DNA from 2 places in the Pseudomonas flexibilis genome. Region 2 is predicted to be linked to the other one. Evidence: predicted binding sites of a transcription regulator. Region 2 holds the regulator's gene; the other holds the start of a gene.

What was found. The regulator FliA, encoded in region 2, starts transcription of late flagellar genes. The targets are predictions, from matches to a motif close to CTAAAGTTTNNNNNNNNNNNGCCGNTAA.
Region 1: PT85_RS03840 (methyl-accepting chemotaxis protein) is a predicted target of FliA. The motif match lies at 9,423-9,450, and genes of this name have one in related genera.

Annotation. Positions count from the first base shown of each region.
Region 1 is NZ_JTAK01000002.1:17,944-29,711, reverse strand. Features, by position in the region: gene PT85_RS03880 (LysE/ArgO family amino acid transporter) at 2-613, shown strand; gene sodB (superoxide dismutase [Fe]) at 794-1,375, shown strand; gene PT85_RS03870 (putative bifunctional diguanylate cyclase/phosphodiesterase) at 1,564-3,633, shown strand; gene PT85_RS03865 (imelysin family protein) at 3,733-5,061, shown strand; gene PT85_RS03860 (di-heme oxidoreductase family protein) at 5,204-6,625, shown strand; gene PT85_RS03855 (imelysin family protein) at 6,636-7,700, shown strand; gene PT85_RS03850 (DUF1513 domain-containing protein) at 7,847-8,944, shown strand; gene PT85_RS03845 (hypothetical protein) at 8,966-9,166, opposite strand; gene PT85_RS03840 (methyl-accepting chemotaxis protein) at 9,496-11,124, shown strand; gene PT85_RS03835 (efflux RND transporter periplasmic adaptor subunit) at 11,221-11,768, shown strand, end outside.
Region 2 is NZ_JTAK01000002.1:350,061-361,828, forward strand. Features, by position in the region: gene PT85_RS05425 (metallophosphoesterase family protein) at 1-886, opposite strand, end outside; gene PT85_RS05430 (beta-ketoacyl-ACP synthase III) at 1,067-2,188, shown strand; gene flhA (flagellar biosynthesis protein FlhA) at 2,484-4,607, shown strand; gene flhF (flagellar biosynthesis protein FlhF) at 4,624-5,889, shown strand; gene fleN (flagellar synthesis regulator FleN) at 5,980-6,813, shown strand; gene fliA (RNA polymerase sigma factor FliA) at 6,810-7,550, shown strand; gene PT85_RS05455 (chemotaxis response regulator CheY) at 7,643-8,017, shown strand; gene PT85_RS05460 (protein phosphatase CheZ) at 8,037-8,825, shown strand; gene PT85_RS05465 (chemotaxis protein CheA) at 8,836-10,998, shown strand; gene PT85_RS05470 (protein-glutamate methylesterase/protein-glutamine glutaminase) at 11,042-11,768, shown strand, end outside.

The DNA.
Region 1 (11,768 bases), 330 kb from region 2:
GATGCACGTTGCCTGGCAAAGCTATTTCAACGGATTGCTGATCGCCGCCGGCCTGATCATGGCGATCGGCGCGCAGAACGCCTTCGTACTGGCGCAAAGCCTGCGGCGCGAACATCACCTGCCGGTGGCGCTACTCTGCGTAGCCTGCGACGCCGTGCTGGTCGCCGTGGGGGTATTCGGCCTGGCGGGCCTGCTCGCCAGCCATCCGCTGTGGCTCGCCGTCGCGCGCTGGGGCGGTGCGGCATTCCTGATCTACTACGGCGGCCTGGCGCTGATGCGTGCGCTGCGTCCCCAGGGCCTGGAACAGGACACCAGCCGCCGACCGCGTTCGTTGCGCGCCGTGCTGCTCGCCGCGCTGGCCGTGACCCTGCTCAACCCGCACGTTTACCTGGACACGGTGCTGCTGATCGGCTCGGTGGGCGCCCGCGAAGCCGTGCCGGGCGCCTACGTGCTGGGCGCCGCCAGCGCCTCGCTGCTGTGGTTCCTCAGCCTGGCACTGGGCGCCGCCTGGCTGGCGCCGAAACTGGCGCGCCCCCTGACCTGGCGGCTGATCGATCTGGCGGTGGCCGCCACGCTACTGGGCATCGCCGCGCGCCTGCTGCTGGGCGAGTGAGCCTCGGCCCGGCGCGCAGCCGTTGCGCCAGAGCCTTTTCCCGCACGGTTCGCGCGTGGATATGCCAGGGTGCCGATGCTATGATTCCCGGGCTCATAGAACAGGGAGTCACACTCCCGAGACCCTTGCTGGCAAACCCGCCAGCCGCCTGCCTTGCCCCCTGAAGAGAGGAGAATTTCGATGGCTTTTGAATTGCCGCCGCTGCCGTATGCCAAGGACGCCCTGGCCCCGCAGATTTCCGCCGAAACCCTGGAATACCACTACGGCAAGCACCACCAGGCCTACGTCACCAACCTGAACAACCTGATCCCCGGCACCGAGTTCGAGGGCAAGTCCCTGGAAGAGATCGTCAAGAGCTCCTCCGGCGGCATCTTCAACAACGCCGCCCAGGTGTGGAACCACACCTTCTACTGGCACTGCATGAAGCCCAACGGCGGTGGCCAACCCACCGGCGCCCTGGCTGACGCCATCAACGCCGCCTTCGGCTCCTTCGACAAGTTCAAGGAAGAGTTCACCAAGGTCGCCATCGGCACCTTCGGCTCCGGCTGGGCCTGGCTGGTGAAGAAGGCCGACGGCTCCCTGGCTCTGGCCAGCACCATCGGCGCCGGCAACCCGATGACCAGCGGCGACACCCCACTGCTGACCTGCGACGTCTGGGAACACGCCTACTACATCGACTACCGCAACCTGCGTCCGAAGTACGTCGAGTCCTTCTGGAACCTGGTGAACTGGGACTTCGTGGCCGCCAACTACGCTGCCTGACGTTCCCCCTGCGGCGGCCTCGGCCGCCGCAGGTCCCCGCTGCACCCCTCGCGATTCGCCGACTTCCGCACCGTACCGGTTTTTCTGACGCATTAAAGTCTGCGCCCCGCCTTCCGACACAGAAGGAATCGACAGCGAGCAGGCCGCCTGCCCTGTTCCTTCATGCCGTTGTTCAGGAACCACCGCCTTTGACGCAGGTACGCCACCGTCGCCTGTCCCGCAAGTTGCTCCAGGTCGCGCTGCTGTCCGCCCTGGCGGTTGGCCTGTTGCTGAGCTCCGCGCAAATCCTCTACACCCTGCACCAGGTGCGCGCGACCCTGGACAGTGATGCCAAGCGCATCCTCAGCATGTTCCGCGACCCCTCTGCGCAGGCGGCCCTGACCCTGGATCGCGCCATGGCCGAACAGGTCATCGAAGGGCTGTTCCAGCACGAGTCGGTGCGCCGTGCCTTCATCGGTCATGCGGACGAGCCGCCGCTGGCCGAGCGCAGTCGCCCGCCACTGGAGCTGCCCGGGCGCACCGTGACCGATGCACTGTTCGGCCGCGAACACTCACTGAGCGTGGCACTCCGGGGACAACTGCCTGATGAAGCGCCCGTGGGCGAGCTGCGCCTGTGCCTGGATACCGCGCTCTATGGCCAGGCCTTCCTCAAGGACGCGTTGTTCCTGCTGCTCAGCGGCCTCCTGCGCGCCCTGGGCCTGGCGCTGCTGCTGCACCTGATCTACCAGTGGCTGCTGACCCGCCCGCTGGAGCGCCTGCTCGACCATCTGGGACGCATCAACCCGGAACGCCCCGGCGAACACCAGTTGCCGCTGCCCAAGGGCCACGAACACAACGAGCTGGGGCAGTGGGTGCATACCGCCAACCGCCTGCTCGGCGCCATCGAGCACCACAGCCAGCTGCGCCAGCAGGCCGAGCACAACCTGCTGCGCGCCGCCGAGCACGATGCGCTCACCGACCTGCCCAACCGCCTGCAGTTGCAGACACGCCTGCAACGCATCCTCGCCGAGGCCGGCCAGCGGCAGCAGCAGGTGGCCGTGCTGTGCCTGGGCCTGGACGATTTTCGCGAGATCAACGAGCAGTTCGGCTACCCCTGCGGCGACCAGCTGCTGGCCGCCGTCGGCGAACGCCTGCGCCGCTACGCCGGACAGGTGCAGTGCCTGGCCCGCCTGGGTGGCGACCAGTTCGCCCTGATCCAGAACGACCCACAGCAGCCCTACCAGGCCGCTGAGCTGGCGCAGAGCATCCTCGACAGCCTGGACGAGCCGTTCGAGCTGGATGGCCAGCCGGTACACCTGCGCGCCACCCTCGGCATCACCCTCTATCCCGAGGACGGCGCCGACTCCGGTGACCTGCTGCAGAAGGCCGAGCTGACCATGACACTGGCCAAGCGCCGCGCCCGCAACCGCTACCAGTTCTATATCGCCAGCGTCGACCGCGAGATGCGCCGCCGCCGCGAGCTGGACAAGGACCTGCTGCAGGCCCTGGCCTGCGATCAGCTGCACCTGGTCTACCAACCGCAGATCGACTACCGCACCCAGCACATCTGCGGCGTCGAGGTGCTGCTGCGTTGGCAACACCCGCTGCACGGTCCCATCGCCCCGGACCATTTCATTCCGCTGGCCGAGCAGAACGGCAGCATCCTGCCGATCGGCGCCTGGGTGCTCGACCAGGCGTGCCGGCAACTGCGCCTGTGGCACGACCAGGGCCTCACGCACCTGCGCATGGCGGTCAACCTGTCCGCCGTACAGCTGCATCACGGCCAGTTGCCCGGCCTGGTCGCCGAGCTGCTGCAGCGCCACCGGCTGCCGTCCGGCAGCCTGGAGCTGGAAATCACCGAGACCTGCCTGATGGAAGACGTGCACGCCGCCGCCGAGCACCTGCTCAGGCTGCGTCAGGCCGGCGCGCTGATCGCCATAGACGACTTCGGCACCGGCTATTCCTCGCTGAGCTATCTCAAGAGCCTGCCGCTGGACAAGATCAAGATCGACAAGAGCTTCGTGCGCGACCTGAAGACCGAGCCGACCCTGGAGGGAGATGCCGCCATCGTGCGCGCCATCATCCAGCTGGCCCGTAATCTCGCCCTGCAGGTCATCGCCGAAGGGGTGGAGACCAGCGAACAGGAACGCTACCTGATCAGCCAAGGCTGCGACGAAGGCCAGGGCTACCTGTACAGCAAGCCGTTGCCGGCGCGTGAGCTGGCTCCGCTGCTGCATGGCAACCTGCCCCGCGAAAGGCGCAGCAGCCCCCGCGAATGAGGGCGAGTCTCAATTAGCCCTTGTGCAAGGATGCAAATCTTTCGCATTATTGCCGGGTTAACGAGGAAACCCTCCCCCACACCCGCAAAGGATTCAGCCATGCCCCGTTTGCCCCTGGCCTCGGCCAGCCTGCTCGCCCTCGCCATTTCCCTGGCCGGCTGTGGCGACGACAAGAACGCCACGCCTGCCAGCCAGTCCGCCGCGCCTGCCAGCCAGCAGAACGCCCCGGCGGCGGCCGCCTTCGATCAGGCCGAGGCGCAAGCCGTGGTCAAGCACTATGCCGACCTGGCCGCCGCCATCTTCGGCGACGCACTGAACACCGCCAAGGACCTGCAGGCCGCCGTTGACGCCTTCCTCGCCGCCCCCGGCGAAGCCACCCTGGAGGCCGCCAAGCAGGCCTGGCTGGCCGCCCGCGTGCCTTACATGCAGACCGAGGTGTTCCGCTTCGGCAACCCCAACGTCGATGAGTGGGAAGGCCAACTCAACGCCTGGCCGCTCGATGAGGGGCTGATCGACTACGTGGCCGGCGACTACCAGCATGCCCTGGGCAACCCGGGCGCCACCGCCAACATCATCGCCAACACCGAGATCCGCGTCGGCGAAGAAGTGATCGACGTCACCACCATCAACGGCGAGCTGCTGGCCAGCCTGAACGAACTGGGCGGTTCCGAGGCCAACGTCGCCACCGGTTACCACGCCATCGAGTTCCTGCTCTGGGGCCAGGACCTGAACGGCACCGGCGCCGGCGCCGGCCAGCGTCCCTACAGCGACTTCCTGGTGGGCGAAGGCGCCACCGGCGGCCACAACGAGCGTCGCCGCGACTTCCTGAAGGCCGCCACCGACCTGCTGGTCGCCGACCTCGAAGACATGGTCGCCCAATGGCAGCCGGGTGCCGACAACTACCGCGCCAGCCTGGAGGCCGAATCGGCCGAGAACGGCCTGCGCAAGATGCTGTTCGGCATGGGCAGCCTGTCTCTGGGCGAGCTGGCCGGCGAGCGCATGAAGGTCTCGCTGGAAGCCAACTCCACCGAGGACGAACACGACTGCTTCAGCGACAACACCCACAACTCGCATTTCTACAACGGCCTGGGCATCCGCAATGTTTACCTGGGCGAGTACCGCCGGGTGAACGGCGAGCTGCTCAGCGGCCCGAGCCTGGCTTCGCTGGTCGCCCAGGTCGACGCCGGCACCGACAGCACCCTGAAGGCCGATCTGGACGCCAGCCAGGCCCGGCTGCAGGCCCTGGTGGACAGTGCCGCGCAGGGCGTGCACTACGACCAGTTGATCGCCGCCGACAACAGCGAAGGCCAGCAGCTGATCCGGGACGCCATCGCCGCGCTGGTCAAGCAGACCGCCTCCATCGAGCAGGCTGCCGCCAAGCTGGGCATCGGCGACCTCAATCCGGACACCGCCGATCACGCGTTCTGATCGACGCTCCGGCACCCTCCGGGAGCGGCCAACCGCTCCCGCAGGCTCCTTCAGCCCTTGCGACTTTTGACCTCATCCCAAGATAGAAATCATTCCCATTGCCTTGATACCCCGTGCGCCTTCCCGCACCGGAGCGTTTTCGATGTCCGCCCTCCCCCGCTGTAGCCTGCTGTTGATCTCTGTTCTGCTGGCCGCCTGCCAGGAACAGTCACCCACTCTCGATTTCAGCCGCGCCGAACCCGGCGAAGCCCTGTCCGGCGGCGCCGCCACGGTCAACCGCAGCGACGTCAATGCCTTTTCCCTGCCCTCGGCCAACCTGCCGCCCAGCCGCCGCCTGGATTTCAACGTCGGCAACAGCTTCTTCCGCAATCCCTGGGTCATCGCCCCGGCCAGTACCACCGCGCGCGACGGCCTGGGTCCGCTGTTCAACACCAACGCCTGCCAGAACTGCCACATCAAGGACGGCCGCGGTCATCCGCCGGCCAGCGATGCCAGCCACAGCGTGTCGATGCTGGTGCGCCTGTCGCTGCCGGCCCGCCCCGAGCACGCCGCGCTGCTGGCCCAGGCCGGCGTGGTGCCCGAGCCGGTGTACGGCGGGCAGCTGCAGGACATGGCGATTCCCGGTGTGGCCCCGGAGGGCCGTGTGCGCGTGGCCTACGACACCCGCACCGAACATTTCGCCGACGGCTTCGCGGTGGAGCTGCGCCAGCCACGCCTGCAGATCGACCAGCTCGGCTACGGGGCGCTGCATCAGGACACGCTGTTCTCGGCGCGCATCGCACCGCCGATGATCGGCCTCGGCCTGCTGGAAGCCATCGCCGAAGACGCGATCCTGGCCAACGCCGACCCGGACGACCGCAACGGCGACGGCATTTCCGGCCGGCCCAACTACGTGCGCGATCAGGCCACCGGCGAGCAGGTGCTCGGCCGCTTCGGCTGGAAAGCCGGGCAACCGAGCCTGGCCCAGCAAAACGCCGATGCCTTCCTCAACGACATGGGCCTGTCCACGCCGCTGCTGCGCGGCGACAACTGCAGCGCGGCCCAGGACGCCTGCCGGACAATGCCCAACGGCGGCGATCCGGAGATCAGCGAGAACATCTTCAACCAGGTGCTGTTCTACACGCGCAACCTGGCCGTACCGGCGCGCCGTAGCGTCGATGACGCCCGGGTGCTGGCCGGCAAGCGGCTGTTCCACGAGGTCGGCTGCGCCGCCTGCCACACGCCGAGCCACGTGACGCGCGCCGACGCCGCCGAGCCGGAGCTGGCCAACCAGACCATCCGCCCCTACACCGACCTGCTGCTGCATGACATGGGCGAGGGCCTGGCCGACCACCGGCCCGAGTTCCTGGCCAGCGGCCGTGAATGGCGCACCCCGCCGCTGTGGGGTATCGGCCTGACCGAGGCGGTCAACGGTCATACCCAGTTCCTGCACGACGGCCGCGCCCGCAACCTGCTCGAGGCCGTGCTCTGGCACGGCGGGGAAGCCGAACCTGCGAAGCAGCGGGTGCTGAGCTTCAATGCCGAACAGCGCGCGGCGCTGCTGGCCTTCCTGAATTCACTCTGAAGGAGTTTCCATGTTGCAACGCACCCCACTCGCCGTCGCCGTGCTGGGCCTGCTGCTGGCCGGCTGCGGCGCCGAGGAGCCGTACACCCGGGTCAGCGCCGCGCTGACCGACGGCGTGCTGCTGCCGGCCTATACCGCCTGGGCCGAGGCCGACCGCCAGCTGGTCGACAGCGCTCAGACCTTCTGCGCCGGCGAGCAAAGCCTGGAGCAGGCCCGCGCGAGCTACCTGAGCGCCCATCGCAGCTGGTCCGCACTGCAGCCGCTGCAGCTCGGCCCGTTGAGCGAAAACAACCTGGCCTGGCAGGTGCAGTTCTGGCCGGACAAGAAGAACCTGGTGGCCCGCCAGGTCGAGGCCCTGCTCAACAGCCAGCCGCAGCTGACCCAGGCCGAGCTGGACAAGGGCAGCGTGGTGGTCCAGGGCCTCACTGCCTATGAGTACGTGCTGTTCGACCCGAACATCGACCTCGGCGACAGCGCCGTCCAACAGCGCTACTGCCCTCTGCTGATCGCCATCGGCAACCACCAGCAGGCGCTCAGCAGCGACGTGCTGGCGCGCTGGAAGGATGAGGACGGCATGCAGGCGCGCCTGCGCAGCTTCCCCAACGACCGCTACGCCGACGCCCAGGAAGCGGTCTCCGACCTGCTGCGCACCCAGGTGTCGGCCATCGATGGCCTGAAGAAGAAGCTGGGCGCACCGCTGGGCCGCCAGAGCAAGGGCGTGCCGCAGCCCTACCAGGCCGAGGCCTGGCGCAGCGGTGCCAGCCTGGCCATCCTGGCAGCCGCCGTGGACAGCGCCGAGCGCCTCTGGCAAGGCGCCAACCAGGACGGTCTGCGCAGCCTGCTGAACAGCGAGCACAGCGAACTGGCCACGCGGATCGGTGCGGCCTATGCCGACACCCGGCAGCGCCTGGGCGCACTGGACCAGCCGCTCGGTCAGTTGCTGGCCGACGAGGCCGGACGCACCGCGCTGAACGCGCTGTACGACAGCCTGAACCGCTTGCATCGCCTGCAGGAAGGCGAACTGGCCCGTGCGCTGGGCATCCAGATCGGCTTCAACGCCCACGACGGGGATTGAACGGGCTGCTTCACGCGCGAGCGCGACATGAAGGCTCGCGGACAAGTCCGCTCCCACAGGCCTGGCACTGACCTGTGGGAGCGAGCTCTTTCGCGACCTGCACCTGAAAGCCCCTTCGCTCTCCCCACTTGCCTTCGAGGAGTCTTATGCAACGCCGCACTTTCCTCGCCCTGGGCGGCCTGCTGGTCGCCGCCGGCACCGTCGGCGGCTGGACGCTGGTCCAGCGCCAGGCCACCCCACTGCTGCTCTCCGCCCGCGACGATGCCGACGGCAATCATTATGCCGTGGGCTATTACCTGGATGGTCGCGAGGCCTTCAGCACGCGCATCGCCGAGCGCTGCCACGACGTGGTACCGCACCCCAGCCTGCCACTGGCCGTGTTCGTAGGTCGCCGGCCGAGCCGCGAAAGCTACCTGATCGATACCCGCGACGGCACGCTGCTGCAGACCCTGGCCAGCCCGGCACACCGGCACTTCTACGGCCACGGCGTGTTCCACCAGGACGGTGACTGGTTCTACAGCACCGAGAACGACACCACGGACCCGGGCCGCGGCGTGCTGGGCGTCTATCGCCTGCAGGGCAACAGCCGCCTGGAGCGCGTCACGGAACACCCCACCCACGGCGTCGGCCCGCACCAGTTGCTATGGCTGCCCGACGGCGAAACCCTGGCGGTCGCCAACGGCGGCATCCGCACTGAAGCCGATAGTCGCGAGATGCTCAACCTGGACAACATGGAACCGAGCCTGGTGATCATGGGCCGCGACGGCACCCTGATCAGCAAGGAGCAGTTGCCTGAGCAGATGAACAGCGTGCGCCACATGGCGGTGGCCAGCGACGGCACCCTGGTCACCGGCCAGCAGTACGAGGGCGATCCCGAACACGCAGTACCGCTGGTGGCCATCAAGCGCCCCGGCCAGCCGTTCCAGCCCTTCCCGTTGGGCGAGGTGCAGCGCCGGGCAATGCACCAGTACACCGCCAGCGTGGCCATCCACAGCGAGCTGCGCCGGCTGGCCATCACCGCGCCGCGTGGCAACCGCTTCTATATCTGGGATCTGGACAGCACCGAGCTGCTGCTCGACGCACCGCTGCCGGACTGCGCTGGTGTGGCCGCCTCGCGCGACGGGTTCGTGGTCAGCGCCGGTGTCGGCCGCTGCCGCCACTACGACTGCCGCGGGAGCCGGATTGTCACCGAGTACCTGGAACTGCCGGCCGGCTTCTGGGACAACCACCTGCGCCTGGCCTGATACGCGCGCCGGCGCCGGAACCTAATCCTCTTGAGCGCTCCGCGCCATGGCCCGGCGGGTCAACAGCCCGCCGAGCACGCCGGCCGTGGACACCGCCCCCAGCATGATCAGCACGCGCTGGCCGGGCTGGCCGAGCAGCCACAGGCCGCAGAGCGCGAGCGCCGCCACGACCGCGGTCTTGTCAAAGGAGCGCAGCAGCCACTGCATGACAAGTGGTCTCATTGTTGGTAGTCCTCACAGGGGCTGATTGGGCAGAACGTATAGAGCCAAAACGTAGGCGATCCATGCCGGAACGCAGGATTGCCCTTCGTGGGGACAAGCGACAGCAGGCGTTGATTTCTAAAGCCATGCAGTGATGTCTGCGTTCTTTTTTTGTGACGCTTATCACGCTTACCAAAGGCCTGCCGCAGGCCACGAAAACCCTACGGGCGCTCGCGGTCACGTTGCAAACATTGCCCTGACAGACGATCGGCGGCACCTCAAGTTTGTGTAAGCAACGCCGAAACCCTGCAGAGGTCACAGATCGGCCTGCTCTCGAAGGACGTTTTCCCATGCCATTTGCCCGTTCCCTGCGCGGCCAGGTACTCACCCTGCTGGGTGGCAGCCTGCTGCTGATGCTGCTGATTGCCCTCGCCTGCTTCCAGATGCTCAACGACAGCGCCAGGTCGTATCAGCGCCTGCTGGAGGGGCCCGCCACCATCAGCCTGCGCGTGGCCTCGGCGAACATCGGCTTCAAGACCCAGGTGCAGGAATGGAAGAACCTGCTGTTGCGCAGCAGCAGCAACGATGAAGCCGCCAACTTCTGGCGCCGCTTCGAGCAGGAGGAACAGGGCGTCCAAGGGGAGCTGGGCGACCTGCTGAACCTCCCGCAGCTGAGTGGGGAGCTGCGCAGCCAACTGCAGAACCTGCAGCAGGAGCACCGGCGCATTGGCGATGCCTACCGGCAAGGTCGCCAGGCCTTTTTGAACAGCGGATTCGATGCCTCGGCCGGCGATGACGTGGTGCGCGGCATCGACCGCGAATTCAGCGACCAGTTGGAACAGCTGACCGTCACCTGGCGCGAACGGACCCAGGATCAGGTGCCCGAGCTGGAGCGCAGCACGCGCAATACCGTGGTGTTCGGCCTGCTCGTCATGCTGGCTTCGGCGGCCGTGGTCTTCGTACTGGGGCAGCTGATGCTGCGCCGCCAACTGATCGAACCCATCAACCGCCTGATCAGCCATATCGACGCCCTCAGCCAGGGTCGCCTCGGCCAGCCGGTGGACGCCCGCCGCCAGGACGAACTCGGCCGCCTGGCCCAGGCCTCCAACCGCCTGCGCGACTTCCTCACCGAGACCTTCCGCAAGCTCAAGCACAGCAGCGAAGAACTGGACAGCGCCAATCGCCAGCTCGAAGCGGTTTCGCGCAAGATGGCCAGCGACAGCCGCACCCAGTTCGAGCGCACCGACCAGGTGGCCACCGCGATGCAGGAGATGTCCGCCACAGCCCAGGAAGTCGCTCGCCACACCACCGAGGCGGCGCAGGCCGCCGACAGTGCCGACGCCGCCTGCGAGCAGGGCGAACAGGCCATGCGCCTGATGGTCAGCAGCATCGCCAGCATTCGCGAGGAAATCAGCCACACCGCGGACGTGGTGCACAGCCTGGCCAACGACAGTGCGCGCATCGGTGCGGTGCTGGAAGTGATCCACGGCATCGCTGAGCAGACCAACCTGCTGGCGCTCAACGCAGCCATCGAAGCGGCACGCGCCGGCGAGCAGGGTCGCGGCTTCGCCGTGGTGGCCGACGAAGTACGCAACCTGGCCCGCCGCACCGCCGAATCGACCGCCGAGATCCAGCAGATCATCGAGGCGGTACAGGGCGGCGCACGCAACGCGGTGCAGGCCATCGAGAGCGGCCAGCGCAGCAGCGGCGAAGGCGTCGGGCAGGTGGACCGCGCCGTCGAAATCCTGCGGGGCATCAGCGAGGCGGTGGAAGCGATTCGTGACATGAACCGGCAGATCGCCACCGCCGCCGAGGAACAGACCTCGGTCGCCGAGGAAATGACCCGCAACCTCACCGACATCACCGGTATCGCCCGGGCCAACCAGCAGCATGTGGAGCGCACCCACCAGGCCGCCGGCCAACTGCTGGAGATCTCCGCCGAGCTCGGCACGGTGACCCGGCAGATCCACCTGGACTGATCGCTGCTCCAGCGCGCCGACGAAGCGTCGCCGGCGCGCTTTGACCCCTCTAGTTCCGCTGTCTAAGGTTGATGCACCTTCGCAGGAACCTCCCTCATGGTGCTCCGCCGCATGCTGCTCATGCTTGCTGCAGTGGCTGTAGTGGTCCTGGCACTGGCTGCCTACAAGGGCTACTCGATCTATCAGCAGGTCCAGATGTTCTCCGCCCCGCCTCCGCCCATCAGCGTCGAGGCGGAACCGGCGCGCAGCCTGGCCTGGCAGCAACGCCTGCCGGCCATCGGCAGCCTGAAGGCCGTGCAGGGGGTGGATCTCACCGCGGAAATCTCCGGCACCGTCAGCGAGCTTCTGTTCCAGTCCGGCCAGCGCGTCGAGCGCGACCAGCCGCTGCTGCGCCTGAGCAGCGAGGTGGAGCAGGCCAGCCTGAAATCCGCCGAGGCCGCGCTGGCGCTGGCCAACGTCGAACGCGACCGCGCCCGCAACCTGGTCGGCCGGCAGGCCATCTCCCGCAGCGAGTACGACCGCCTGGATGCCCAGGCCCTGCAGGCCAAGGCCAACGTCGAGCAGTTGCGCGCCACCCTGGACAAGCGCCGCGTGCTGGCGCCTTTCTCCGGCCGTATCGGCCTGAGCCGGGTGGAGCGCGGCGA
Region 2 (11,768 bases):
TGAAGTGACCCAGTCGTCCGCGCTCCTGCTCGTAACGCGTGGCGTCCGCCGGCGCCAGGGCGGGTGCCTGCAGGTCGATCAGAGACCACGGAGTCGGTGACCAGACCAGCAGGTACATGGCCAGCATCTCGGCGAGGCTGATCAGGTGGTTGTGCGCATTGGCGCTGGTGAAGATGGGCTTCTCCACACCGCCAAAGAACCGCTCGCGCAGCGGTTCGTTGCGGCGAAAGGCCGGCAGCAGCGCTTCGCGCCGGTAGAAGGTATCCGGGTGGCGGTACAACTGGTCGGTATCGCTGACCACCGCGCCGTCCAGGTATTCGCCGAACAGGCCCAGGCGCTCGATCAGCCGATGGATGGCCGCCAGGGTCGGTCCGGCCACGTCATCGGCATAGACCTGGTCGCCGCTCATCAGCAGCAGGCTGGGGCGGGCTTGTGGTTCCGTGGTCCGGGCCAGCAGGGCGTCGACCTGCAGCAGGCCGTCCGGGCAGGCGGAATGCGGTTTGCGGCATGAGCCGTGCAGGAGATTGTCCAGTCGCTCGCGCAGGACGAAATTCGGACGCTCTTCTCCGGGATAGAGCAGATGCGGCGCCCATTGGGCGATGCCCTGGCCGTCGACGGTCAGGTCGTAGCGAATCAGGCGGTCCGGCGGCAGGGGCTCGGGCAGCGCGATGTCCAGCAGGTGCAGCACCGCGTGTTGGCCGAAGCGCAGGCGGCGGCAGCTCTCGCTCAGGGGAAGCGTGCGCACTGTGTCGCCGGCGTCGAGGTGCAGGGTCAGGTTCAGCTCCCGGCTGCCGACCAGCCAGATCAGCAGGCGATCGGGCGTGCAGCGTCGCAGCACGGGGCCGGCGAGGACGGAGGGAAGAGGGGGCGCTAGGGTGTCGGACATCGTTCGATTACAGCGGAGTGCAGCAGGCGCTGCAGGAAACAGGGTGCAGGGCGCCTTGGATAGCCGGCTGCGCATGATGCGCGGGATGAATCGGGCAGGGAAGTCTGGCGGTAAGGTTTGAAATTTTCGGGCACAATATCGTCACATTTATTACATGAACACCAGCCAAGAGGACCGACAGTGCATAACGTCGTGATCAGCGGTACCGGCTTGTATACCCCGTCCCAGAGCATCAGCAATGATGAGCTGGTGGCTGCCTTCAATGCCTACGTCCAGCAGTTCAATGCCGAGAACGCCGACGCCATCGCGCGTGGCGATGTCCAGCCGCTGAGCGAGTCCAGCGCCGCTTTCATCGAGAAGGCCTCGGGCATCAAGAGCCGGTACGTGACCGACAAGGCCGGGATTCTCGATCCGCAGCGCATGACCCCGCGCATCCCGGAGCGCTCCGACGACGAGTGGAGCATTCTCTGCGAGATGTCGGTGGCTGCGGCCCGCGAGGCGCTGGCGCGTGCCGGTCGCACCGCCGCCGACATCGACGCGGTGATCGTCGCCTGTTCCAACCTGCAGCGTCCGTATCCGGCCATTGCCATCGAGGTTCAAGCCGCGCTGGGCATCCAGGGTTTCGGTTATGACATGAACGTGGCCTGTTCCTCCGCCACCTTCGGTCTGCAGGCCGCGGCCAACGCCGTGCAGCTCGGCCAGGCCCGGGCCGTGCTGATGGTCAACCCGGAAATCTGCACCGGTCACCTGAACTTCCGCGACCGCGACAGCCACTTCATCTTCGGCGATGCCGCCACGGCGGTGATTGTCGAGCGCGCCGACCAAGCCGCCTCGCCGCACCAGTGGGAGATCGTCGGGACCAAGTTGGTCACCCAGTTCTCCAACAACATCCGCAACAACTTCGGCTTCCTGAACCGCTGCGCCGAGGAAGGCGTCGGGGCGCGCGACAAGCTGTTCGTCCAGGAAGGGCGCAAGGTGTTCAAGGAAGTCTGCCCGATGGTGGCGGAGCTGATCGCAGCGCACCTGCAGGACGTCGGCGTACCGGTGACCGAGGTGAAGCGCTTCTGGCTGCACCAGGCCAACCTGAACATGAACCAGCTGATTGCCCGTCGACTGCTGGGGCGCGACGCCGAAGCCCATGAGGCGCCGGTGATCCTGGACACCTATGCCAACACCAGTTCGGCAGGTTCGGTGATCGCCTTCCACAAGCACCAGGACGATCTGCCTGCCGGCTCGGTGGGTGTGCTGAGCTCCTTCGGCGCGGGCTATTCCATTGGCAGCGTGGTGCTGCGCAAGCGCTGATACATCCCTGCTGGAAAGCATCGGGGCTGAAGCCCCTCCTGCGGACATGCGGATCACCGCTTTGGCAGGAGGGGCTTCAGCCCCGAGCTTTTTTGGGCGCCAGCTTTCGAAGGCGGAACATGGGTTTTGCCTGACGCAACGGCGATGCCTCGGTTGGCGGCCAGAAAAGCGCTGGCCGACGGAACTTTTTTGGTTTTTCTCCGTCGCCACCCCGCAAGTTGGACGGCTTCTTGCTATCACTCCTGCGCGTTTGTGATGCGCGTCAAAAAATTGTTTCAGCGAGTGGGAGAAGCGGGTGGATCGCACGCGGTTGACGAACTTGCGCGGCAACCTGGCCAGTCTGAGCCGGGGCAATCTGGGCGTGCCGCTGCTGGTGCTGGTGTTGCTGGGCATGATGACCCTGCCGATGCCGCCTTTCCTGCTCGACGTGTTCTTCACGTTCAACATCGCCCTGTCCATCGTCGTCCTGCTGGTCAGCGTCTATGCGCTGCGGCCGCTCGACTTCGCCGTGTTCCCGACCATCCTGCTGGTTTCCACGCTGCTGCGGCTGTCGCTGAACGTTGCCTCCACCCGCGTGGTGCTGCTGCATGGCCAGGAGGGTGAAGGCGCGGCCGGCAAGGTGATCCAGGCGTTCGGCGATGTGGTGGTCGGTGGCAACTACGTGGTCGGTGCGGTGGTGTTCGCCATCCTGGTGATCATCAACTTCGTGGTGATCACCAAGGGCGCTGGGCGCATCTCCGAAGTGAGCGCGCGCTTCACCCTGGATGCCCTGCCCGGCAAGCAGATGGCGATCGACGCCGACCTCAATGCCGGCCTGATCGATCAGGCCGAGGCCAAGAAGCGCCGCGCCGAGGTGGCGCAGGAAGCCGATTTCTACGGCTCCATGGACGGCGCCAGCAAATTCGTGCGTGGTGACGCCGTCGCCGGCCTGCTGATCATGTTCGTCACCCTGCTCGGCGGCATGGCCATCGGTACCCTGCAGTACGACCTCTCGGCGGGCGAGGCGGCGCGCATCTATTCCCTGCTGACCATCGGCGACGGCCTGGTGGCGCAGATTCCCTCGCTGCTGCTGTCCACCGCGGCGGCCATCATGGTGACCCGCGTCTCCACCTCCGAGGACATGGGTCAGCAGGTCAATCGGCAGATGTTCTCCTCGCCCAAGGCACTGGCGGTGGCGGCTGGCCTGCTGATCGTCATCGGCCTGGTGCCGGGCATGCCGCACACGCCCTTTGTCGGCCTGGGCCTGGTGGCGGCCGGCCTTGCCTGGCTGATCTGGCGCAAGGCGAACGGCAAGGCGCGCGCCGAGGCCGATGCGGCGCCGGCGCTGCCCGCCGACCAGTTGCCGGCCCTGCAGGAGCCGGAAAGCAAGGAACTCGGCTGGGAAGACGTCAATCCGGTCGATCTGGTGGGCCTGGAGGTCGGCTACCGGCTGATCCCGCTGGTCGACCGCAACCAGGGCGGCCAGTTGTTGGCGCGCATCAAGGGCGTACGCAAGAAGCTCTCCCAGGACCTGGGTTTCCTGATTCCGCCGGTACACATCCGCGACAACCTCGATCTGCTGCCCAACGCCTACCGCCTGACCCTGATGGGTGTCAGCGTGGCGGAGGCCGAGCTGTACCCGGATCGCGAGATGGCCATCAATCCGGGCCAGGTGTTCGGCACCCTGAACGGCATCGCCGGCCGCGATCCGGCGTTCGGCCTGGAGGCGGTGTGGATCGAGGGCTCGGCCCGCGAGCAGGCGCAGACCCTGGGCTACACGGTGGTGGACGCCAGTACCGTGGTCGCCACGCACCTCAACCAGGTGCTCTACAAGCACGCCCACGAACTGATCGGTCACGAAGAGGTCCAGCAGCTGCTGCAGGTGCTGGCCAAGAGCTCGCCCAAGCTGGCCGAGGAACTGGTGCCGGGCATGGTCTCGCTGTCCACCTTGCTCAAGGTGCTGCAGGCGCTGCTGCAAGAGCAGGTCTCGGTGCGGGACATCCGCAGCATCGCCGAGGCCATCGCCAGTGTGCCGGGCAAGAGTCAAGATCCCGGCGCGCTGGTGGCAGTGGTCCGCGTGGCGCTGAGCCGCGCCATCGTGCAGGGCATTGTGGGGCTAGAGCCGGAGCTTCCGGTGATCACGCTGGACCCGCGGCTGGAACAAATATTGCTTGGCAGCGTTCAGAAGGCCGGCCAGGGCGCCGATGAAGGTTTCCTCCTCGAACCCGGCATGGCGGAGAAGCTGCAGCGCTCCCTGGTGGAGACCGCGCAGCGTCAGGAAGCCCTCGGCAAGCCGGTGGTACTGCTGGTTGCCGGGCCGATCCGCGCCATGCTCTCCCGCTTTGCACGTCTGGCTGTACCCAGCCTGCATGTGCTGTCCTACCAGGAAGTGCCGGACAACAAGCAGGTCACCATCGTCGCCACCGTAGGCCAGAACTAACCGAGGTATTCCGACCATGCAGGTCAAACGCTTCTTCGCCGCCGACATGCGCCAGGCCATGAAGCTGGTGCGTGACGAACTGGGCGCCGATGCCGCGATCATCGGCAATCGTCGTCTGGCCGGTGGTGTCGAGCTGGTCGCGGCGCTGAACTATCAGCTGCCCAATGAACTGGTGCGCGAGCCCAACCTGCAGCTGGAAGCCGAGCTGCGCAAGACCCAGGAAATGATTGCCTCCGCCCAGGTGGAGATGGCCATCCGCAGCGAAAGCGAGCAGACCCAGCCGGCACCGGTCGCGCCGGTCGCCCCGCCGGGGCCGCGTCGCGATCCGGAGAGCACCGAAGGCATGCTGGATGCGGTGCGCAGTGAGCTGACCGGTCTGCGCGAGCTGATCGAGATGCAGCTGGGCACCATGGTCTGGGGCAACATCCAGGAAAATCGGCCGCTGATCGCCAACCTCTGGCGGCGCATGCAGCGCATCGGCCTGCCGGTGGATGTGTCCAAGAAGCTGATGGACGAGGTCAGTGACGAGACAGACTCGCGTCGCGCCTGGCGCATCGTGCTTGCCCATCTGGCGCGCAGCCTGATCGTGCCCGAGCGCGAGCCGCTGGAAGAGGGCGGCGTGATTGCCCTGGTCGGCCCGGCCGGCATGGGCAAGACCACCACGCTGGCCAAGATGGCGGCGCGCTACGTGCTCAAGCACGGCGCCAAGAATATCGCTCTGGTGAGCATGGACGGCTACCGCATCGGCGCCCAGGAACAGCTCAAGACCCTTGGCAAGATACTTAACGTGCCGGTCACCCAGGTGGAGCCCGGCGAATCGTTGATCGAGGCCCTGGAGCCGCTGAGGAAGAAGCGTCTGGTGCTGATCGACACCGCCGGCCTACCGACCGCCGATCCGGCCCTGCGCCAGCAGCTCGACGCGCTGGCCGCCGCTGATCTGAACGCCCGCAATTATCTGGTGCTGGCGGCCACCAGCCAGGAACAGGTGTTGCGTGCCACCTATCAGAGTTACAAGCGCTGCGGCCTGGCTGGCTGCGTGATCACCAAGCTTGACGAAGCACTGAGCCTGGGCGAGATCCTCGGCGTGCTGGTCAGCGAGAAGCTGCCCCTGGCCTACCTGGCCGACGGGCCGCGCATTCCCGACGATCTGCATACGCCGCGCAGCCACCAGCTGGTGAGCCGTGCCGTGCGCATGCAGATGTCCGAAGATCCCAGCGAGGATCTGATGGCCGACATGTTCGCCGGCCTATACAACAACACCACGGCGCGTCGCGTCGGATAAGAATCAGGGGAAGCGGCTGGCTAGCCAGACCCTTCGCGCCGCGGCGCGAACAAGGACAGCAGGCCAGACTGGCGAATCAGTGGAGAGAACATGGGTAGCTTGCACCCCGTACAGGTGATCGCCGTGACCGGCGGCAAGGGTGGTGTTGGGAAGACCAGCGTCTCGGTCAACCTGGCGCTGGCCCTGGCCGACCTCGGCCGCCGGGTGATGCTGCTGGACGCCGACCTTGGCCTGGCCAACGTCGACGTGATGCTGGGCCTGACGCCCAAACGCAACCTGGCCGACGTGATCGAGGGCGAGTGCGAACTGCGCGACGTCATCTTGCAGGGGCCCGGCGGTATCCGCATCGTGCCGGCCTCCTCGGGCGCGGCCAACATGGTGCGCCTGACCAGTCAGCAACATGCCGGGCTGATCCAGGCGTTCAGCGACATCAGCGACAGCATTGACGTACTGATCATCGACACCGCCGCCGGTATCGGCGACGGCGTGATCAGCTTCGTGCGTGCGGCCCAGGAAGTATTGCTGGTGGTCACCGACGAGCCCACCTCGATCACCGACGCCTATGCCCTGGTGAAACTGCTCAACCGCGACTACGGCCTGAGCCGCTTCCGCGTGCTGGCCAACATGACGCACACCCCCGAGGAAGGCCGCAACCTCTACGCCAAGCTGACCAAGGTCACCGAGCGCTTCCTCGACGTGGCGCTGCAATACGTGGGGGCGATTCCCGCCGACGAGCTGGTGCGCAAATCCGTGCAGAAACAGCGCGCCGTGTACGAGGCCTACCCGCGTTCCAAGTGTGCGCAGGCCTACCGCGCGGTCGCCCAGAAGGTGGACAGCTGGCCGTTGCCGGCCAATCCGCGCGGCCACCTGGAGTTTTTCGTCGAGCGTCTGGTGAACAGGCCCACAACAGGTTCTTCCGCATGAGCTCACCCGTTCACATGTACAGCCATGCCCAGTCCCGTGACTCCCAGTACCAGCTGATCGAGCGCTACGCGCCGCTGGTCAAGCGGATCGCCTACCACCTGCTCGGCCGCCTGCCGGCCAGCGTGCAGGTCGAGGATCTGATGCAGGCCGGCATGATCGGTCTGCTGGAGGCGGCGAAGAAATACGATTCGGGCAAGGGTGCCAGTTTCGAGACGTATGCCGGCATCCGCATCCGTGGCGCCATGCTCGACGAGGTGCGCAAGGGTGACTGGGCGCCGCGTTCGGTGCATCGCAACAGCCGCATGGTCAGCGACGCCATCCGCGTGGTGGAGGCCAGAACCGGCCGCGACGCTAAAGATCACGAGGTTGCTGCCGAACTCCAGTTAAGTCTCGAAGAGTATTACGCGATCCTCAACGACACCCTGGGGAGTCGCCTGTTCAGTTTCGATGACCTGTTGCAGGAGGGCGAGGGCGGCGGTGCGCTGGAAGATATCGAGCACTCCCACCCGAGCCCTTCGCGCGAGCACGAGGACCAGCGCTTCCAGAATGCGCTGAGCGAAGCGATCGCCAACCTTCCGGAGCGCGAGCGCCTGGTGCTGTCGCTGTATTACGACGAAGAACTGAATCTCAAGGAAATCGGTGAGGTACTGGGGGTCAGCGAATCCCGCGTCAGCCAGTTGCACAGCCAGTGCGCCGCCCGTTTGCGGGCCCGGCTGGGCGAATGGCGGGCTCGCTGACAGGGCTTGCCGGTTTTCTGAAGAAGGGGACGCAGTCGGGATGACCCGGCTGCGTTTTTGGACTGTATGGAGGTCGACCGTTGGACAAAAACATGAAGATTCTCATCGTGGACGATTTCTCGACGATGAGGCGGATCATCAAGAACCTGCTCCGTGACCTGGGCTTCACCAACACCACCGAAGCTGACGACGGCCTCACCGCCCTGCCGATGCTGCAGAGCGGCAACTTCGACTTCCTGGTGACTGACTGGAACATGCCGGGCATGAATGGCATCGACCTGCTGCGCGCGGTGCGTGCCGATGAGCGCCTGAAGCACCTGCCGGTGCTGATGGTGACCGCTGAAGCCAAGCGCGACCAGATCATCGAGGCAGCCCAGGCCGGTGTGAACGGCTATGTGGTCAAGCCGTTCACCGCCCAGGGACTGAAGGACAAGATCGAGAAGATCTTCGAACGCGTCAGCGGCTGAACAGCGCCTTGGGGGCATGATGGAGCAGCACACAGATCCAAGGGGCGAGCTCGAAGCGAGCCTGATGGACAATGCACGGGAGCTGATTCGCAGCCTTGAGCAACGCGACTTCGGCGATGCCGTGCAGATCATCAACGAGCTGAACAAGGTGCGTGACCGTGGCCTGTACCAGGCCGTGGGGCGGCTGACGCGCAAGTTGCACACCGCGATCGTCAGCTTCCATATCGACCCGAATTTCCCCGAGTCGCGGGAGATGTCGGAGATCGCCGATGCCACCGAGCGCCTGAACTACGTTGTGTCGATGACCGAGCGCGCGGCCAATCGCACCATGGACCTGGTCGAGGCCACCGCGCCGGTGATCAGTCGGCTGAACGACGACGCCCGCGAGTTGCGTACCGATTGGCAGCGCTTCATGCGTCGCGAGATGGATGCCGAAGGCTTTCGCCAGCTGGTCAAGCGGGTCGAGCAGTTCTTTGTCCGCAGCGAACGCGAAAGCGAGAAGGTCGGCGCGCAGCTGAACGAGATCATGCTGGCGCAGGACTATCAGGACCTCACCGGCCAGGTCATCAAGCGGGTCACCAATCTGGTCACCGAGGTCGAGCGCGATCTGGTCGAACTGATGCTGATGGCCAGCCAGGTGGACAACTTCGCGGGCATCCAGCACGACCATGCCCAGCTGCGGGCGGAGCTCGATCAACAGAAACAACCCTCGCAGGGTGAAGGTCCGCAGATCCATGCCGATAAACGGGAAGATGTCGTCAGCAATCAGGACGACGTGGACGATCTGCTTTCCAGTCTAGGGTTTTAAGGGGCACGTAATGGGCGTCGATGCCGATGATGAGATCCTTCAGGATTTCCTGGTAGAAGCCGGCGAGATTCTCGAACAGTTGTCCGAACAGCTGGTGGAGTTGGAGAGCCGTCCGGATGACATGGATCTGCTCAACGCGATCTTCCGCGGCTTTCACACCGTCAAGGGCGGCGCGGGCTTCCTGCAGCTGAACGAGCTGGTGGAATGCTGCCACAGCTCGGAAAACGTCTTCGACATGCTGCGCAAGGGCGTGCGCCTGGTCGACGCCGAGCTGATGGACGTGGTGCTGCAGGGCCTGGACGCCATCAACGGCATGTTCGCCCAGGTGCGTGAAGGCAGCGAGCTCACGCCGGCCAGCCCGGAGCTGCTCGAAGCGCTGCACCGCCTGGCCGATCCGGCCGCCGCGCCCGCCGCGCCCGTTGCACCGACCCCGGTGCCTGCCGCGCCCGCACCCGGTCCCGTGGCGACGGAAAAGGAACAGGACCTGACCGACGCCGAGTTCGAAAGCCTGCTGGACGCCATTGGTGGCCCCGAAACGGCGGCTGACGGCGGCGAGTCCGCTGGCGACGAGATCACCGACGCCGAGTTCGAGAACCTCCTCGACCAACTGCACGGCAAGGGCCAGTTCAAGCCCGAGACGTTGCCGGCCAGCGATGCCGCCGCCGGTGACAGCATCACCGAATCCGAATTCGAGAACCTGCTCGACCAGCTGCATGGCAAGGGTCAGTTCAAGCCTGACGTTCTGGCAGGCCAGGAGCAGGCGCCAGCAGCCGGTAAGACGGCCGCTGGCGACGACATCACCGACGACGAGTTCGAGGCGCTGCTCGACCAGCTGCACGGCAAGGGCCAGTTCAAGCCCGAGCAGGTCGCCAGCGAGCCGCCCAAGGCCGCCGCGCCGGCGCCTCAGTCGGCGGCGGTCAAGCCACCCGCCGCCGTACCCACGGAAAGCGCGCCGGCCGCCAGGCCTGCCGCTGCCGCGCCGGCCAAGGCACCCGCGGCCATCGAGTCGGAAACCACCGTGCGCGTGGATACCGCGCGGCTGGACGAAATCATGAACATGGTCGGCGAACTGGTGCTGGTGCGTAACCGCCTGGTGCGCCTGGGCTTGAACAGCGGTGACGAGGAACTGGCCAAGGCCGTTTCCAGCCTCGATGTGGTCACGGGCGACCTGCAGACCTCGGTCATGAAAACCCGCATGCAGCCGATCAAGAAGGTCTTCGGCCGCTTCCCGCGCCAGGTCCGCGACCTGTCGCGCCAGCTCAAGAAGGAAATCAACCTGGAGCTGGTGGGTGAGGAGACCGACCTCGACAAGAACCTGGTCGAGGCGTTGGCCGACCCGCTGGTCCACCTGGTGCGCAACGCGGTGGACCACGGCATCGAGATGCCCGAGGAGCGCCTGGCCGCCGGCAAGCCGCGCACCGGCAAGGTGGTGCTGTCCGCCGAGCAGGAAGGCGACCACATCCTGTTGCTGATCACCGACGACGGCAAGGGCATGGATGCCAACATCCTGCGCGCCAAGGCGGTGGAAAAGGGCATGCTCGACAAGGACGCCGCCGATCGCCTGAGCGATACCGAGTGCTACAACCTGATCTTCGCGCCGGGCTTCTCCACCAAGAAGGAAATTTCCGACGTGTCCGGCCGCGGGGTGGGCATGGACGTGGTGAAGACGCGCATCGCCCAGCTCAACGGCACGGTGTTCGTCGATTCCACGCCCGGCAAGGGCTCGCGCATCGTCATCAAGGTGCCGCTGACCCTGGCGATCATGCCGACGCTGATGGTCATGCTCGACGACCAGGCGTTCGCCTTCCCGCTGGTCAACGTCAAGGAAATCTTCCACCTGGATCTGTCGCACACCAACGTGGTGGACGGCCAGGAGGTGATCATCGTCCGCGACAAGGCGCTGCCGCTCTTCTACCTCAAGCAGTGGCTGGTGCCCGGCTTCCGCAACGCGGTACAGAAGGAAGGCCACGTGGTGATCATCGCCATCGGCAACCAGCAGATCGGCTTCGTCGTCGACCAGCTGGTGGGCCAGGAGGAAGTGGTCATCAAGCCGCTGGGCAAGATGCTGCAAGGCACGCCGGGACTGGCGGGCGCCAGCATCACCAGCGACGGCAGCATCGCGCTGATTCTCGATGTGCCCAGCATGCTCAAACACTACGCGCGACGCGGCTGATGCCGAACCGGCCCCGCTGGGGCCGGTTCGTTTAGGAGTAGTTATGGCAATTAAAGTCCTGGTGGTGGACGACTCGGGATTCTTTCGGCGCAGGCTGACGGAAATCCTGGGCTCCAACCCCCAGATCGAGGTGGTGGGCACGGCCAACAATGGCCAGGAGGCGATCGACAAGACGCTGGCCCTCAAGCCCGATGTCATCACGATGGATTACGAGATGCCGTTGATGAACGGCATCACCGCCGTGCGCGAGATCATGCGCCGCTGTCCGACCCCGGTACTGATGTTCTCCTCGCTGACCCACGAGGGCGCCCGGGTCACCCTGGATGCGCTGGACGCCGGCGCAGTGGATTACCTGCCGAAGAATTTCGAGGACATCTCGCGCAACATCGAGAAGGTCAAGGCGCTGCTCTGCGAGAAGGTGCTGACCATCGCACGCAGCAGTCGGCGCGGGCCGGCGGTGTCGTCTGCGGCGGCTGTGGCGCCTGCCACCCCCGCGCGTCGACCGCTGCGCGGCGCAGCGCCCGCCGAGGCGGAGCCGGCGCCGAGCGTGAGCGAGCGCTGGCCGGCCCCCAAGCGCAAGGCCTACAAGCTGGTAGCGATCGGCACCTCGACCGGCGGTCCGGTGGCGTTGCAGCGCGTGCTCACCCAGCTGCCGGCCAGCTTCCCGGCGCCGCTGGTGCTGATCCAGCACATGCCGGCAGCCTTCACCGGCGCCTTTGCCGAGCGCCTGGACAAGCTGTGCAAGATCCGCGTCAAGGAAGCCGAGGACG